2 regions of the Rhizobium centroccidentale genome follow, and region 1 is predicted to be linked to the other one. Evidence: predicted binding sites of a transcription regulator. Region 1 holds the regulator's gene; the other holds the start of a gene.
What was found. Region 1 encodes HrcA, which represses chaperone genes, less so after heat shock. Its sites were predicted from a motif close to GTTAGCACTCNCNNNNNGNGAGTGCTAAC; they were not measured.
Positions count from the first base shown of each region.

Region 1 (7,868 bases):
CAGCATCTCGTCGACCAGCTCGACGACTGTGGCTATCTGCGCGGTGAACTCGGTGAGACGGCCGAACGCCTCGGTGCGACGCTTGCCGACGTCGAGCGCGTGCTGGAGGCCCTACAGCAACTCGATCCGCCGGGCGTCTTTGCCCGCTCCCTCAGCGAATGCCTGGCAATCCAGCTCCGACAGAAGGATCGCTTCGATCCCGCCATGGAGCGGCTGATCGAAAATCTCGAGCTGCTTGCCCGCCGCGATTTCGCCACGCTGAAGCGGCTCTGCGGCGTCGATGAGGAAGACCTGCTCGACATGATGGCGGAAATCCGCCAGCTCAACCCCAAGCCCGGCAGCGGCTTCGAGACAGAGATATCGGAGGCGATCATGCCCGATATCGTCGTGCGACCCGCCGCGGACGGGAGCTGGCTAGTAGAACTCAACCCCGATGCGCTGCCGCGGGTATTGGTGAGCCAGTCCTATTTCGCCTCCGTTTCCAAGACCAGCCAGGACCATGCCTTCCTGTCGGAATGCCTGCAGAACGCCAATTGGCTGACCCGCAGCCTGGACCAGCGCGCCAAGACGATCATGAAGGTGGCAAGCGAGATCGTGCGGCAACAGGACGCATTCCTGCTGCATGGCGTCGACCATCTGCGGCCGCTTAATCTGAAAACCGTGGCGGACGCCATCAAAATGCATGAATCGACGGTTAGCCGCGTGACCTCGAACAAGTATATGCTGACGCCGCGCGGGCTGTTCGAGCTCAAATATTTCTTCACGGTTTCGATTGGCGCCGTCGAGGGTGGAGACAGCCATTCCGCCGAGGCCGTTCGCCATAAGATCCGCCTGCTGATCAACAGCGAGAGCCCGGATGCGGTCCTCTCCGACGACGATATCGTCGATACGCTGAAGAAGGGCGGGATAGAGTTAGCTCGCCGCACGGTTGCAAAGTACCGCGAAGCCATGAACATCCCCTCTTCGGTGCAACGGCGCCGGGAGAAGCGGGCTCTAGCCAAAGTTTCTGGTTTCTGACGGCCGGCGCCCTTCAACCACAGGATGCTAAACTCCTAACGGTCCGTTAAGATGCAGTTGACTTTCGTATGAGGCAGGGCTAGAAGCCCGCCGCAATCGCTGCAGGACAGCACGACCATGAAACTTATCCCCACCATCCAAAAGGCGGTCGATATACGCAATTTGCCTTTGACTGCGTGAAGTGCTTGGATGAGCTTGAGGCTTGGCGTAAACTGATACGCGCAATAACCACTACAAGAAGGGAAACTCCATGAGTGTGCGTGTCTCCGGTAAACATATGGAAATTGGCGACTCCTTCCGTCAGCGGATTGAGGACCAGATCGGTATGGCCGTGACCAAATACTTCGACGGGGGGTATTCAGGTCAGGTAACTGTACACAAGTCCAGCTCGCGCTTCGCGGCCGATTGCAAGCTTCACCTCGATAGCGGTGTCGTGTTGCATGCTGCCGGCGAAGCCATGGACCCGCAGCTTGCTTTCGACGCTGCGTCCGAGCGCATCGAAAAGCGCCTGCGCCGTTACAAACGCAAACTCAAGGACCATCAGGCTGGCAACCATGTGAACGGTCAGGCGGAAGTTGCCTATACCGTCATGGACGGCGTTCCCGATGACGACGAGGAGATTCCTGCCGACTTCGCGCCGGCGATCGTCGCAGAGAGCACGAAACAATTGAAGACCATGTCCGTGGCGACCGCCGTGATGGCGCTCGATATGACCGACGAGCCGCTGCTGCTCTTCCGCAGCCCCGGCAACGAACACTTGAACATCGTCTACCGCCGTCAGGACGGCAACATTGGCTGGATCGACGCAGCCAATATCAAAGGCTGAGAATAGAAGATAAGCGGCGGCTGCGCATCATCGCAGCTGGCCGCCGCTTGCCCGTCATCGGTTCTCGGCGACACGAAGGATAAAGAGAATGGCATTGGCAGATTTGCTACAGCAAGATGCGATCATCCCCGCCTTGAAGGCAAATTCCAAAAAACAACTGCTTCAGGAGCTGGCCGCCAAAGCCTCCAAGCTCACCGGACTGCCCGAGCGCGAAATCTTCGACGTCGTGCTGCAGCGCGAACGCCTGGGCTCCACCGGCGTCGGAAACGGCATCGCCATTCCGCACGGCAAGCTTGCCAGCATCAAGTCCATCGCCGGCATTTTCGCGCGCCTTGAAGCGCCTGTCGATTTCGAGGCTCTGGACGACCAGCCCGTCGATCTCGTCTTCCTGCTGCTCGCACCCGAAGGTGCCGGTGCAGACCACCTGAAGGCGCTCTCGCGCATCGCCCGCGTCCTGCGCGACCAGGATCTCGTCGCCAAGCTCCGCGCCACCGATTCCGCCTCAGCCATCTACGCCTTCCTCAACGAGGAGCAGGCATCCAACGCTGCCTAACCGCTTGAATTGCACCGGACCAAGGCAAAAATAAGAGCCGGATGATCCGAGATCGTCCGGCTCTCTTCTTTTATTGGCGTTGCCCGAAAGAGGATCAGGCGTCTTTCTCGTCCAGGGGGCTGTTGGCGCCCTGCTCGGCATTTTCCACGATCTTCGGGCCGCCCTTGGCAACGCCGACCATGGCCGGGCGCAGAACGCGGTCGCCGATGGCGAAACCTGCCTGCACGACCTGAACGACCGTGTTGTTCGGCACCTCAGGATTGGGCACTTCGAACATGGCCTGGTGGAAATTGGGGTCGAACTTCTGTCCGATCGGTTCGAGCTGGCGCACGCCGTGACGCTCGAGAGCCGACAGCATCGAACGCTCGGTCATCTCGACACCTTCGATCAGCGTCTTAAGGCCGACATCGGCACCGGCGCGTGCTTCAGCAGGAATGGCATCCAGCGTGCGGCGCAGATTGTCTGCCACCGAGAGCATGTCGCGGGCGAAGCTTGCCACGGAATAGGACTTTGCGTCCTTCACATCGCGCTCGGTGCGGCGACGGAGGTTGTCCATCTCGGCAGCGAGGCGAAGGTAGCGATCACGCAGTTCGCCGTTCTCGGCCTTCAGCAGCTCAACCGGATCTGGCTGCGACGGCTCAGCCGCATCAATGGTTTCCGCTGCATCCTGCGCGAAATCCGCTGACGTGTCAGCCGCCGTGGCGTCAGGTCCGGTTTTTGTTGTTTCGTCGGTCATGACGGTCTCCGAATTGCTTGGTCTTTGGATGTGCCCGATATCGAGGTTTGGCCGGAAAAAATCAAGGCTTTGTCGAGAAGAACAGCCAATTTGCGGCTTTGCGACGGCGGTAATACCTCTCCCTGCTCATGGCTGCCGCTTGTGACATCGACTGTTCAGCCCTCCTCGCCGGTGGTATTCTGAAAGGCATCTCAGCACAGCGGGGGTGACATCAATGTCTAATGGCAAATCCCTTTCAGGCAAGTGTTTCTGTGGCGCGGTGGAAATCGCAGTCGATGGCGAGCCAATGGCGATGGGTTACTGTCATTGTGACTCCTGCCGGGAATGGTCGGCAGGGCCGGTCAATGCCTTCTCGCTCTGGCCGCCGGAAGCCGTGCACGTCACCAAAGGCACGGACAAAATCGGCAGCTACCAGAAGACCGAGAAGAGCGTGCGCAAGTGGTGTACGGTCTGCGGCGGCCATCTTCTGACGGAACATCCGCCGTGGGGCGTGACCGATGTCTACGCGGCCGTCCTTCCCGGCCTCGATTTTCAGCCGGGCGTGCATGTCAACTACGAGACGACGGTGCTGCATCTGAAGGACGGGCTGCCGAAGCAGAAGGATTTACCAGCCGAAATGGGCGGATCGGGAACTTTGCTTCCCGATTGACGGTTATCGTCAGATCGCTTTTCTCACATTCCAGGCCGCGACAGTCTGGAGATCAGTTGCGCGGTATAATCGACCATTGGCACGATGCGGGCGTAGTTCAGCCGCGTCGGGCCGATAACGCCGACAGCACCGACGATGCGATCATCATCATCGCGATAGGGCGCAACGATCAACGAAGAGCCGGACAGCGAGAAGAGCTTGTTTTCCGAGCCGATGAAGATGCGCACACCCGGTCCGCTTTCGGCGAGATTGAGAATCTCGATCAGGCTGTCCTTCTTCTCGAGATCGTCAAAAAGCAGGCGCAGACGATCCAGATCCTCCGCACCACCGATTTCGGCAAGCAGGTTGGAATGGCCGCGCACGATGAGCTGCGTCGGCTTGCCGTCGTCTTCGCCGCCGGACCAGACGGCGATGCCGCGCTCTACCAGTTGATGCGACAGGCTGTCCAGCTCCTGGCGCACGCTTTCCTTGAGGCTCTGCAACTGCCGCCGCAACTCCGGCATCGTCTGGCCGGTCATATGGGCGTTGAGGAAGTTGGCAGCTTCCATGAGCTGCGACGAGGTCGTCCCGGCCGGTAGTTCGATGATGCGGTTTTCGACCTGATCGTGCTCGCCGACGAGCACGGCGAGCGCCTTGGTCGGCTCCAGCCGGATGAATTCCACATGCTTGAGAACGGGATCGCTCTTGGAGGTGATGACGAGACCGGCGCCGCGCGAAATGCCCGACAGCACCCGGCTTGCCTCCGACATCATCGATTCCACCGGCTGATCGCGATTGCTGCCGCGCACCTGCCGGTCGATACTGGCGCGGTCCTCGGCAGAGAGATCGCCGACCTGCATAAAGGCATCGACGAAGAAGCGCAGCCCCACCTGGGTCGGCAATCGCCCGGCGCTGACATGCGGCGAATAGATGAGCCCCAGCTCTTCCAGATCGCTCATGACATTGCGCACGGAAGCCGGCGACAGCGACATGGGCAATAGCCGCGAGAGGTTGCGCGAACCCAGCGGCTCACCGTTTTCAAGATAGCCTTCGACGATGCGACGGAAGATTTCCTTGGAGCGTTCGTCCAGTGCAGCAATGACATCCGAGACCGACGATGTCGTGAATACCATTTCGCTGTCAGATCCATTCCGTTGAGCCTTAGGCAAAATATAATCATTCAGTTAGCAATGGCAAAAGGGAAAAATGTCGCCAAGGCTGCCGAGGGGCTTTGCAGCCTGCTTTTCCTTTGCAAAAGCGGCCTGTGGGTCGTAGAAGCGGTCAACGAACATTCAGGAGAGTGGAATGCGGCCTTCAGGCAGAAAAACCGACCAGATGCGCAAGGTGTCATTCGAGCGCAATTTTTCCAAGCATGCGGAAGGCTCCTGCCTGGTGAAATTCGGCGATACGCATGTGCTCTGCACGGCAAGCCTGGAAGACAAGACGCCGCCATGGCTGCGCAACAGCGGCAAGGGCTGGGTCACGGCCGAATACGGCATGCTGCCGCGCGCGACCGGCGAGCGCATGAAGCGCGAAGCCGCTGCCGGCAAGCAGGGCGGCCGCACACAGGAAATCCAGCGCCTCATCGGCCGGTCGCTGCGCGCTGTCGTCGATCTCAAGGAGCTCGGCGAGCGCCAGATCACCGTCGACTGCGACGTCATCCAGGCGGATGGCGGCACGCGCACGGCGTCGATCACTGGCGGCTGGATCGCGCTTTACGACTGCCTGAAGTGGATGGAAAGCCGCAACATGGTGAAGGTCGAGCGCGTGCTGAAGGATCACATCGCCGCTATCTCCTGCGGCATCTTCGCCGGTCAGCCTGTCATCGATCTCGACTATCTTGAAGATTCCTCGGCCGAGACCGACGCCAATTTCGTCATGACGGGCAAAGGCGGCATCGTCGAGATCCAGGGAACGGCTGAAGGCGCGCCCTTCAGCGAAGAGGAATTCGCCACGCTGATGCATCTGGCCAAGAACGGCATTGCCGAACTGGTGGAGCTGCAGAAGCAGGCTATCGCCTGAGGATATTTTGAATGGCTGACCCGGCCCCCGCAGGCGTCCTTGAAACCGCACTCTATGCGGACGATCTCGATGCAGCCGAGGCCTTCTATGGCGGCATACTCGGATTGCAGAAGATCTCGCGCGGCGGCAACCGTCATGTCTTCTATCGCTGCGGACCGGGCGTATTGCTGATCTTCAACAGCGAAGAAACGGTCAAGGCGCATGAGCCGGGTTCCCTGCCCGTGCCGCCGCATGGGACCAAGGGGCATGGTCACGTCTGCTTCCGCGTCGATGGCAATGATATCGAGGCCATGGCCGAAAGGCTGAAGGCGGCCGGTGTCGATATCGAAGCCGATTTTCACTGGCCGAATGGCGGCCGTTCGATCTATTTCCGCGATCCGGCCGGCAACAGCCTGGAATGCGCCGAACCCCGCATCTGGGGCCTATGACAGGACAGCACATGCGCAAGCTCGACACCAAGACCATTGTCGTCGCCAGCCACAATGCCGGCAAGATCCAGGAAATCCGCGATCTGATCGGCCCGCTCGGCTTTACCGCCAAGTCCGCCGCCGATCTGAACTTCATCGAGCCGGACGAGACGGGCACGACTTTCGAGGAAAATGCTGCGATCAAGGCGCTCGCCTCCGCCAACGCCTCCGGCCTGCCGGCACTCTCGGACGATTCCGGCCTGGTGATCGATGCGCTCGGCGGCGATCCCGGCGTCTATACCGCCAATTGGGCCGAAACGGCTGACGGCACGCGCGATTTTGCCATGGCGATGCAGAAGGTAGAGACCGCCCTGGAAAAGGCCGGTGCCACCGCGCCGGAGAGCCGCACGGCTCGCTTCGTCAGCGTGCTCTGCCTCGCCTGGCCGGACGGGCATACCGAGCTTTTCCGCGGCGAAGTAGAAGGCACCGTCGTCTGGCCGCCGCGCGGCACCCAGGGCTTCGGCTACGACCCGGTCTTCCAGCCCAAGGGATACGAGACCACATTCGGCGAAATGAGTGCCGAGCAGAAGCATGGCTGGAAGCCCGGCGACGAGCAGGCGCTCTCGCATCGCGCCCGCGCCTTCAAGATCTTTGTCGAAACCTGCCTGGAGGCGTAAGCTAACCCCGTGGAAGTCGTTGATACCGAGGATCTGATGCGCGGGGCGCAATTGCTGCCCGATACCGGCGAACCCGGTTTCGGCGTCTATGTGCATTGGCCCTTTTGCGCGGCAAAGTGTCCCTACTGCGATTTCAACAGCCATGTCCGCCATCAGCCAGTCGATCAGGAGCGTTTTGCTGCCGCCTTTTTGAAGGAAATGGCGACAATGCGGATGATCAGCGGCCCTAAAACCGTGACCAGCGTCTTCCTCGGCGGCGGCACGCCGTCGCTGATGAAGCCCGAGACGGTGGGCGCGATCCTCGATGGCATTGCCAAGACCTGGCATGTGCCTGACGGCATCGAGATCACCATGGAGGCCAATCCGTCTAGCGTCGAGGCAGAGCGCTTTCGAGGCTACCGCGCCGCTGGGGTCAATCGCGTATCGATGGGCGTGCAGGCGCTGAACGACCGCGACCTGAAATTCCTCGGACGTCTGCACAATGTCGAGGATGCGCTGAAGGCGATCAGACTGGCGCGCGAGATTTTTCCGCGCATGTCCTTCGACCTTATCTATGCTCGCCCGAACCAGACCGTCGAGGAGTGGGAACGCGAGCTGAAAGAGGCGATCTCCTATGCGGTCGATCATCTCTCGCTCTATCAGCTGACGATCGAGGAAGGCACGCCCTTCTATGGCCTGCACAAGGCCGGCAAGCTGATCGTGCCCGATGGCGATCAATCGGCGCTGCTCTATGAGGCGACGCAGGAGATTACCGAGCGTGAGGGCATGCCGGCCTATGAGGTTTCCAATCACGCGCGTCCCGGCGCCGAGAGCCGGCACAACCTCACCTATTGGCGCTATGGCGACTATGCCGGCATCGGTCCCGGCGCCCACGGCCGCCTGACGCGTGGCCCGCAGAAGCTGGCGACGGCGACCGAACGCAAGCCGGAGAGCTGGCTCGAGATGGTCGAGCGCGACGGCCACGGCATGATTGACCAGGAAATGCTTGGTTTCGACGAACAG
Region 1 covers NZ_JAQJCG010000017.1:84,631-92,498, reverse strand. The annotation lists gene rpoN (RNA polymerase factor sigma-54) at 1-1,017, shown strand, start outside; gene hpf (ribosome hibernation-promoting factor, HPF/YfiA family) at 1,268-1,843, shown strand; gene ptsN (PTS IIA-like nitrogen regulatory protein PtsN) at 1,932-2,396, shown strand; gene grpE (nucleotide exchange factor GrpE) at 2,491-3,132, opposite strand; gene PH562_RS21370 (GFA family protein) at 3,347-3,781, shown strand; gene hrcA (heat-inducible transcriptional repressor HrcA) at 3,805-4,893, opposite strand; gene rph (ribonuclease PH) at 5,066-5,782, shown strand; gene PH562_RS21355 (VOC family protein) at 5,794-6,210, shown strand; gene rdgB (RdgB/HAM1 family non-canonical purine NTP pyrophosphatase) at 6,222-6,866, shown strand; gene hemW (radical SAM family heme chaperone HemW) at 6,903-7,868, shown strand, end outside.

Region 2 (7,868 bases), on a different contig from region 1:
GGTCACCCTGCCATGGGACGGCGTTTTCCCGGCGCTTGAAGCCGGCAAGTTCGACGTCGTTGCCGGCCCGGCGACCATCACCAAGAAGCGCATGGAGCGCTATCGCTTTACCCCGCCCCTGGCCGAAGCAACCATCGCGATCCTGAAAAAGGCGGGTGACAAGACGATCAACAAGCCGGAAGACATTGCCGGCAAGAAGATTGGCGTCGGCAAGGCGACCGCGCAGCTCGATCAGCTCAAGGAGTTTTCCGACACCCTGCCGACCAAGGCCGATATTCGCGAATATCCGGCCTTTACCGAATCCTACGCCGATCTCGCGGCCGGCCGCATCGCCGGCGTTGCCAACTCGCTGCCGAATATCGCATTCGTCGCCAAACAGCGTGAAGGCACGTTCGAAGTCGTGCTGCCGCCCTTCGGCAAGAAGTCCTATTTCGGTTTCATCGGCCTGAAGGACGCCGATCACGCACCGCTGATGGACGCTATCGACGCAGCCATGCTGAAGATCAAGGCCGACGGCCGCATGGCGACGCTGCAGAAGAAATGGTTCGGCGCAAGCTTCGATACGCCTGACGCCGTCAAGGACCCGGCATTCTGATCAGCCCCCGGAAATAGGCCGTGCCCGCTTTGTTGTCGGGCACGGCTGACTGCCGAGATCTCAGCTTCCTGGTCACCACGCGGGCGAACACTCAACAATGTCCATCGAGCTCTTTGGATTGCTTGTGCAGGCATCCATCTACACGGTGACGATCAGCTTTGTGTCGATCTTTATCGGTTTTGCAATTGCGATCCTGATTTCGGGAATGTTGCTGACGGGGCGTAGCCTTTTCGTGCGACCTGCCCAGTTTTTCATCAGCTTTTTTCGCGGCGTGCCGCTACTGGTGCAGTTGCTGCTGATTTACAATTTGCTTCCGGCCGTCGGTCTCAACGTGCCGAGCATCGTCGCCGCCATCACCGGCCTGTCGCTTTGCACGGCTGCCTACCAGGCAGAGAACCTGCGCGGCGGCTTTGCCAGCGTGCCGCTGGGCCTTGTGGAGTCGGCGGAGATGGTTGGCCTGACGCCACGCCAGATCTTTCGCCGCATCAAGGTTCCGATCGCGCTGCGCCTTACCTTTCCAGCTCTTGTCAATGAGGCGATCCTTATTCTGAAGGCATCGTCGCTGGTTTCCGTTGTCGGCATCGTCGAACTGACCCGGATGGCCCAGGATCTTGCCGGCAGCACCTTCCTGCCACTGCAGATCTTCGCCTCGGCTGGCCTCATCTATCTCGTGATCAACTGGGTGGTGGCGCTTGCCGGCGGCTTGATCGAAAGCAGATTGCCCGGAGTGCCGCGATGACCTTCGATATCAACGTTCTGATCGGGCAGTGGCCCGCCATCCTCAGCGGTGCCGGCGTAACGATCATGATCTGGATCCTGGGCACCATTGCTGCGGCCGTCATAGGCTTCCTGATGGCGGTCGCCCGGCAGTATGGCGGCACGGTGGTCGACAAGATACTGGGTGCCGTCGTGGCCGTATTGCGTGGCACGCCGTTTCTCATCCAGATCTTCCTCGTCTATTATGGCGGTCCTTTCGTCGGCCTCGAGCTCGATCCGGTGCCTGCTGGACTGATCGGCATTTCAATCTACGGCGCGGCCTATTTCAGCGAAATCTTTCGTTCCGGATTTCGGGCCGTGCCGAAAGGACATATCGAAGCTGGCGAATGCGTCGGCTTGACGCGCGGGCAGATCATCAGACGCATCCTGTTGCCCGAGATGACGATGCTGGTGCTACCGCCCTGCGTGAACATGGTCGTCATCCTGATGAAGGAGACGGCGGTCCTCTCCATCATCACCGTGCCGGAATTGACGGCGACGCTGAGCGCGATCGGGTCGCAGCAATATGCTTTCGTCGAGGCGCTTTCGGCTCTGGCGCTCTTTTACTGGGTGCTCGTCGAAGTCACCGGCTGGCTTGGCAACCTTGCCGAAACGAAACTTTCCAGATTCAGGTTTTTCAACGCATGAGCGTCTCCGCTATAGAAGTCAGGAATCTCGTCAAGACGTTCGGAGAGACGACGGTCCTTCACGGCATCGATCTTGCTATCGAGCCGGGGCAGGTCTCCTGTCTCATCGGTCCATCCGGCTCGGGCAAAAGCACGCTTTTGCGATGCATGGCTTTTCTTGAAGAGGCAACACGGGGGACGATCTCCATCAACGGCGAGGTTCTTGGCTTCGCCGAGGATTCTCAAGGGCGCCGTGAACGCATTTCCGCGGCGACCAATCGTTCGATCCGCGCGCAGATCGGCATGGTGTTCCAGCAATTCAATCTCTGGCCGCATATGACGGCGCTGGGCAATGTCAGCGAGGCATTGAAGACGGTTCACAAGATGAGCCGAAAGCAGGCCGAGGATGCGGCCATGGTGCAACTCGTCAAGGTCGGCCTTGAGGCGAGAGCGGGGCATTATCCCTCGCAGCTTTCCGGCGGACAGCAGCAACGCGTGGCGATCGCCCGCGCCCTCGCTTTGAAGCCGAAGATCATGCTGTTCGATGAGCCGACCTCTTCGCTCGATCCGGAACTGACCGGCGAGGTCTTGAACGTCATGCGCGACCTGGCGGCCGAGGGCATGACGATGGTCGTCGTTTCGCACGAAATAGGTTTCGCCGCGACCGTCGGCCAGCAGATCATCTTTCTCGATCACGGCAAGGTGCTGTTCAGCGGACCGCCGCAAGAGGTCTTCAAGAAACCGAGAAATCCTCGTCTAGAGCAATTCCTCGATACCTATCTCGATCGTGGTGCGTCGATGTTGCTCTGACATTGCGTCAAACACGTCTGCTGGAGCCAATGCGAGGCAATCGCGCCAGTGGACGTGTTTGATTTTCCTTCCCCGTTGGCCTCACTCCGAGCAGGCAAAGGCGAATGACCGAGCTCATCAAGCCTTGTTTGTCGACGACCTGGGAAGGAAAATTTCGGTTCAGGTCTTAATGGAGCTTGAACTCGCCTTCCACGCGACGCCATTCATTTGGACCGATCAGACGCCGATGGCTATAGCGGACGGAATGCAGCGGCCCGTCGAGATTGGTTTGCCAGAAATCGAGGAACCTGTGCATTTCGGGAAAATCGGGCGCTAGATCGTAATCCTGCCAGACGTAGGTCTGCAGGACGGATTCGAAATCGGGAATGTGATAGAGGATATGCGCTGTGGTCAGCCCATAGCCGTTCAGTTGACCTTCCAGTTCCGATGAAAATCGCATGCTTCATCTCCGTTTCGTGACAGTCGGATGGTGGCGCAAATTTTTGCGGCCATCAACGGATTTTCAACGCAGAATGCCATTTTCTTGTTCCTTTCCAGTGTGTTAGCAGCCACTCAAAATGAGTGCTAATTTTTTCTTCTATCCCTCTTGAAATCGAAAAATCCGAAAACCAGATCATTTCGCGCAAAAAGCTCGAACGAGGTTTTGCACCCGCCCGGACTGGTCATCCGGCCCGGTGAGGGGATCAACGTCATCTTTTTTGCTCAACGGAGGAAAACATGTCGTTCCGACCGCTTCATGATCGCATTCTCGTCCGCCGCGTCGATTCCGAGGAAAAGACCAAAGGCGGCATCATCATTCCCGACACCGCCAAGGAAAAGCCGCAGGAAGGCGAGGTTATCGCCGTCGGTCCCGGCGCGCGCAACGACGCCGGCCAGGTGCAGACCCTCGACGTCAAGGCTGGCGATCGCATCCTGTTCGGAAAATGGTCCGGCACCGAGATCAAGATCAACGGCGAAGATCTGCTCATCATGAAGGAAAGCGATGTCATGTGCATCATCGAAGCCCAGGCCGAGCAGAAACAGGCTGCCTGAGCCTCCACGCCATGAACCATCAGTCTGATAGCTGCCTATTGAGGAGTTAAAGAAATGGCTGCGAAAGAAGTCAAGTTTCACACCGATGCCCGTGAACGCATGCTGCGAGGGGTCGATGTGCTCGCCAATGCCGTGAAGGTCACGCTCGGCCCGAAGGGGCGTAACGTCGTCATCGACAAGTCCTTCGGCGCTCCGCGCATCACCAAGGACGGCGTTTCCGTTGCCAAGGAAATCGAACTGGAGGACAAGTTCGAGAACATGGGCGCCCAAATGCTGCGCGAAGTCGCCTCCAAGACCAACGATCTTGCCGGCGATGGCACCACGACCGCGACCGTTCTCGCTCAAGCGATTGTCAAGGAAGGCGCCAAGGCGGTCGCCTCCGGCATGAACCCGATGGATCTGAAGCGCGGCATCGACCTGGGCGTCGACGCTGTCGTCGCCGAACTGAAGACCAACGCCCGCAAGATCTCCAACAATGCCGAGATCGCCCAGGTTGGCACCATTTCGGCTAACGGCGATGCCGAAATCGGCCGTTATCTTGCCGAAGCCATGCAGAAAGTCGGCAACGAAGGCGTCATCACGGTTGAAGAAGCCAAGACCGCTGAAACCGAACTCGAAGTCGTCGAAGGCATGCAGTTCGACCGCGGCTATCTCAGCCCGTATTTCGTCACCAACGCCGAGAAGATGCGGGTCGAGTTCGAGGATCCCTATATCCTCATCCACGAAAAGAAGCTCTCGAACCTGCAGCCGCTACTTCCGATCCTGGAAGCCGTCGTCCAATCCGGCAAACCGCTCCTCATCATTGCTGAAGACGTCGAAGGCGAAGCTCTTGCGACCCTCGTTGTCAACAAGCTGCGTGGCGGTCTCAAGATCGCTGCCGTCAAGGCTCCGGGCTTCGGTGACCGCCGCAAGGCCATGCTGGAAGACATCGCCATCCTGACGGGCGGCACCGTCATCTCCGAAGACCTCGGCATCAAGCTCGAGAACGTCACCCTCGACATGCTCGGCCGGGCCAAGAAGGTCGCGATCGAGAAGGAGAACACGACCATCATCGATGGCGTCGCCTCGAAATCGGACATCGAAGGCCGTGTTGCCCAGATCAAGGCTCAGATCGAAGAAACCACCTCTGACTACGACCGCGAGAAGCTGCAGGAACGCCTTGCAAAGCTCGCTGGCGGCGTTGCCGTGATCCGCGTTGGCGGCTCGACGGAAGTCGAAGTGAAGGAAAAGAAGGACCGCGTCGATGATGCGCTGCATGCGACTCGTGCCGCAGTCGAGGAAGGTATCCTGCCGGGCGGCGGCGTTGCTCTGCTGAGAGCCGTCAAGGCGCTTGACGGTCTCAAGACTGAAAACGACGACCAGCGCGTCGGCGTCGATATTGTTCGCCGGGCAATCGAGGCTCCGGTTCGCCAAATAGCAGAGAATGCTGGCGCCGAAGGTTCGATCATCGTCGGCAAGTTGCGTGAGAAGACCGAATTCTCCTATGGCTGGAATGCGCAGACGAATGAATATGGCGATCTCTATGCCCAAGGCGTCATCGATCCCGCCAAGGTCGTGCGCACCGCACTTCAGGATGCAGCTTCGGTCGCGGGCTTGCTGGTGACGACGGAAGCCATGATTGCTGAAAAGCCGAAGAAGGAGGCAGCTCCCGCATTGCCCGCCGGAGCAGGAATGGACTTCTAAGGGGCAAGCCCGCTCCATCCTCCAATGGAGCGGGCTCCACAATGGAGATCATGAATGGTTCAGACGATCATCAAGAGATCAGATGCGCCGCTCGATTCGGGCGACTTGGACCTTTGCCAGCGCGTTTTTGATGAGATCCGGGCAGCGGCGGATATCCAGCGCCAATCGGAAGAAAGCGAGCGGATCGCTGCTATAGTAATAGAACTATATCGCCAGGGTGTGAGGAATCCGCAGCAGCTGAAGATATTGGTGCAGGGTGCACGCGGCACTTTTCCAGGGATAGCAGAAGAATGAACAGCCATCGCTCTCTTTCGCGGGAAGATCTGCGGATCTGCATGGACGTCGTCAAATCGATAGCGCGTGGCAAAGGAGTCTCACGTGATCCGACTGCGGTTGCTCAGATCATGGCGACGGTCGCAAGATATTATAGCGGAGCCATGCAGGAACCGTCAGCCTTGCGTGCGGCGGCTCTCTCTGAGCTCGAAGGCAATTCTCGTGCTGAAGGGTGCGTGCCCATCTAGGCGCGGGACCAAGCTGAAGCTCCCTAACATGGCAAGAATTCAGCGATCAGACATCGAAGGAGCCAGATATGAGAAAGGAAACCGACAATATCACAATAAGCGACCAATCCACCGCTGCAATCACCTCGGCGCATTTGCAGAGGTGAACCCAAGCTCCATTTGTGCGCAGGTCACAAAGAATCTTAGTGGATCGAAGCAGCACCACCTATCGAATTCTCGCCGAGCATTTTAACCAATGTCGCGCGTGCCCGTGAGACGCGGCTTTTAATGGTCCCGATCTCGCATCCGGAAAGTCTCGCCGCATCGTCATATGATAAACCGTCGACAATCATAAGAAGTGCGTCTCGTTGATATGGGGGAAGGCGAGTTAAGGCAGAGCGTACGTCAGCCGTATAAATGCAGAGCTGCTGGCGGCCTGCGACCGGAATTTCGAAAAGCCCATCATCATTCGAACGGAGCTGGACCCGTTTTTGGCGCTTGTATTCCGTCATGTAAGTGTTTCGCATAATGGTGAATGCCCAGCTCCTGAGCCTGGTTCCCGGAGTGAAGCTGTCAAGATGGGCAAGCATTTTGCCGACCGTCTCCTGTGTGAGATCGTCGACATCGGTTTCGCTAAAAACGAACCGCCGGGCAAAGTTGCGCAACGCTGGCAGCAGGGCGACGACTTCGTCCTGCAATGTAGAACACGCGGTTATGAGCATTTGATTTATCCTCCTGGATAAATCTGCAATGCTTACTCGTGCAGCTTGTTCCCCTTTCATATTCTTCCGTACGCAAGCGGACAGAACTATGTTCGAATATGTATAGGTAGCTTGGCTTTCCCGATCACAATTTTGCATCTTTGCTTAGCTGCGTGTGATGTCAATGCGCCGCTTTCCCAAATATACGGCGATCATTTTCTCTAATCGCTGCAAGAAGAGGGGCGGGAATTGCTTCGGTATTGACTTGTTCTTGGCGGTCGATCAGTGAAATTATTTTCGCTAGATATGTTCGACTGTGATTGATCGTATTTCTATCGCAATAGGCTCACTTCATAATTGTCGATTCATCATCCGAAAGTGAAATGATACGATCGGTAATGTAGATGCTAGCCCGCTTGGCGAATGTGCCTCGAAGCAGCCCCAACGGCTGTCGCAAGAAGCGGTCTTGTAGCGATCATCATCAAGCTGAGAGGTAGCCGCCGAAGGACGCGTCCGGTCATGAAGGCCGCCAGGGATGCTGCGGATAACTTCAGCCAGGGATATGCTCCAAGTTGGTCATGTGCAGAGGCATCAACCCATCGGATTCCACTGGAGGCGACATTCCTTGCTCGATATCTGATCGTCAGCAGTCGAATTCGCACGATTGCAATTTCAGTTCGTAGCTCCAGCAATTGCAGCTGGAGCTTTTCGCGAGAACCGATCTCCGCGTCGTAATAGGTTTCGAGTTTAGCTGTATCTTCGAGGCTGTCATTCTGATTCATCTGGTACTCTCCTTGTGGCAAATCAGACTCTGCTACCGCAACAGCCCTTGCCCAATATCAACGAATACCGGAGTGCCGGTGATAGGGCCGAGTAGACCCTTAATCACCTGGGCGACATCAATGGTACTTCTTCCAGCCGGACCAATTCACCTGAGGCACTTCAATTATTGTGCGTCATCCTCAATCCGCCGGTGTCCCGGTGTCGAGTTGTTGATGATAAAATTGGCTAACGTGTCATGGCGCACGCAAACCCTATCACCGCGGCCGCAACTATTGTCGCGAGCGGTCGCTCGCGAATCCTATGCTTGACTTCGCTTAGGAGGCCGGCGCCATCCGGCAAAGAGACGGAAGGGTCGTGCGCAGTCGTCGCCGGATCAGTTCGG
Region 2 covers NZ_JAQJCG010000001.1:397,640-405,507, forward strand. The annotation lists gene PH562_RS01745 (transporter substrate-binding domain-containing protein) at 1-595, shown strand, start outside; gene PH562_RS01750 (amino acid ABC transporter permease) at 693-1,334, shown strand; gene PH562_RS01755 (amino acid ABC transporter permease) at 1,331-1,999, shown strand; gene PH562_RS01760 (amino acid ABC transporter ATP-binding protein) at 1,996-2,787, shown strand; gene PH562_RS01765 (usg protein) at 2,954-3,226, opposite strand; gene groES (co-chaperone GroES) at 3,505-3,819, shown strand; gene groL (chaperonin GroEL) at 3,874-5,502, shown strand; gene PH562_RS01780 (hypothetical protein) at 5,557-5,796, shown strand; gene PH562_RS01785 (sigma-70 family RNA polymerase sigma factor) at 6,206-6,724, opposite strand; gene PH562_RS01790 (hypothetical protein) at 7,111-7,485, opposite strand.
Region 2: a site for HrcA is predicted at 3,328-3,356, ahead of groES (co-chaperone GroES). Genes of this name have one in related genera too.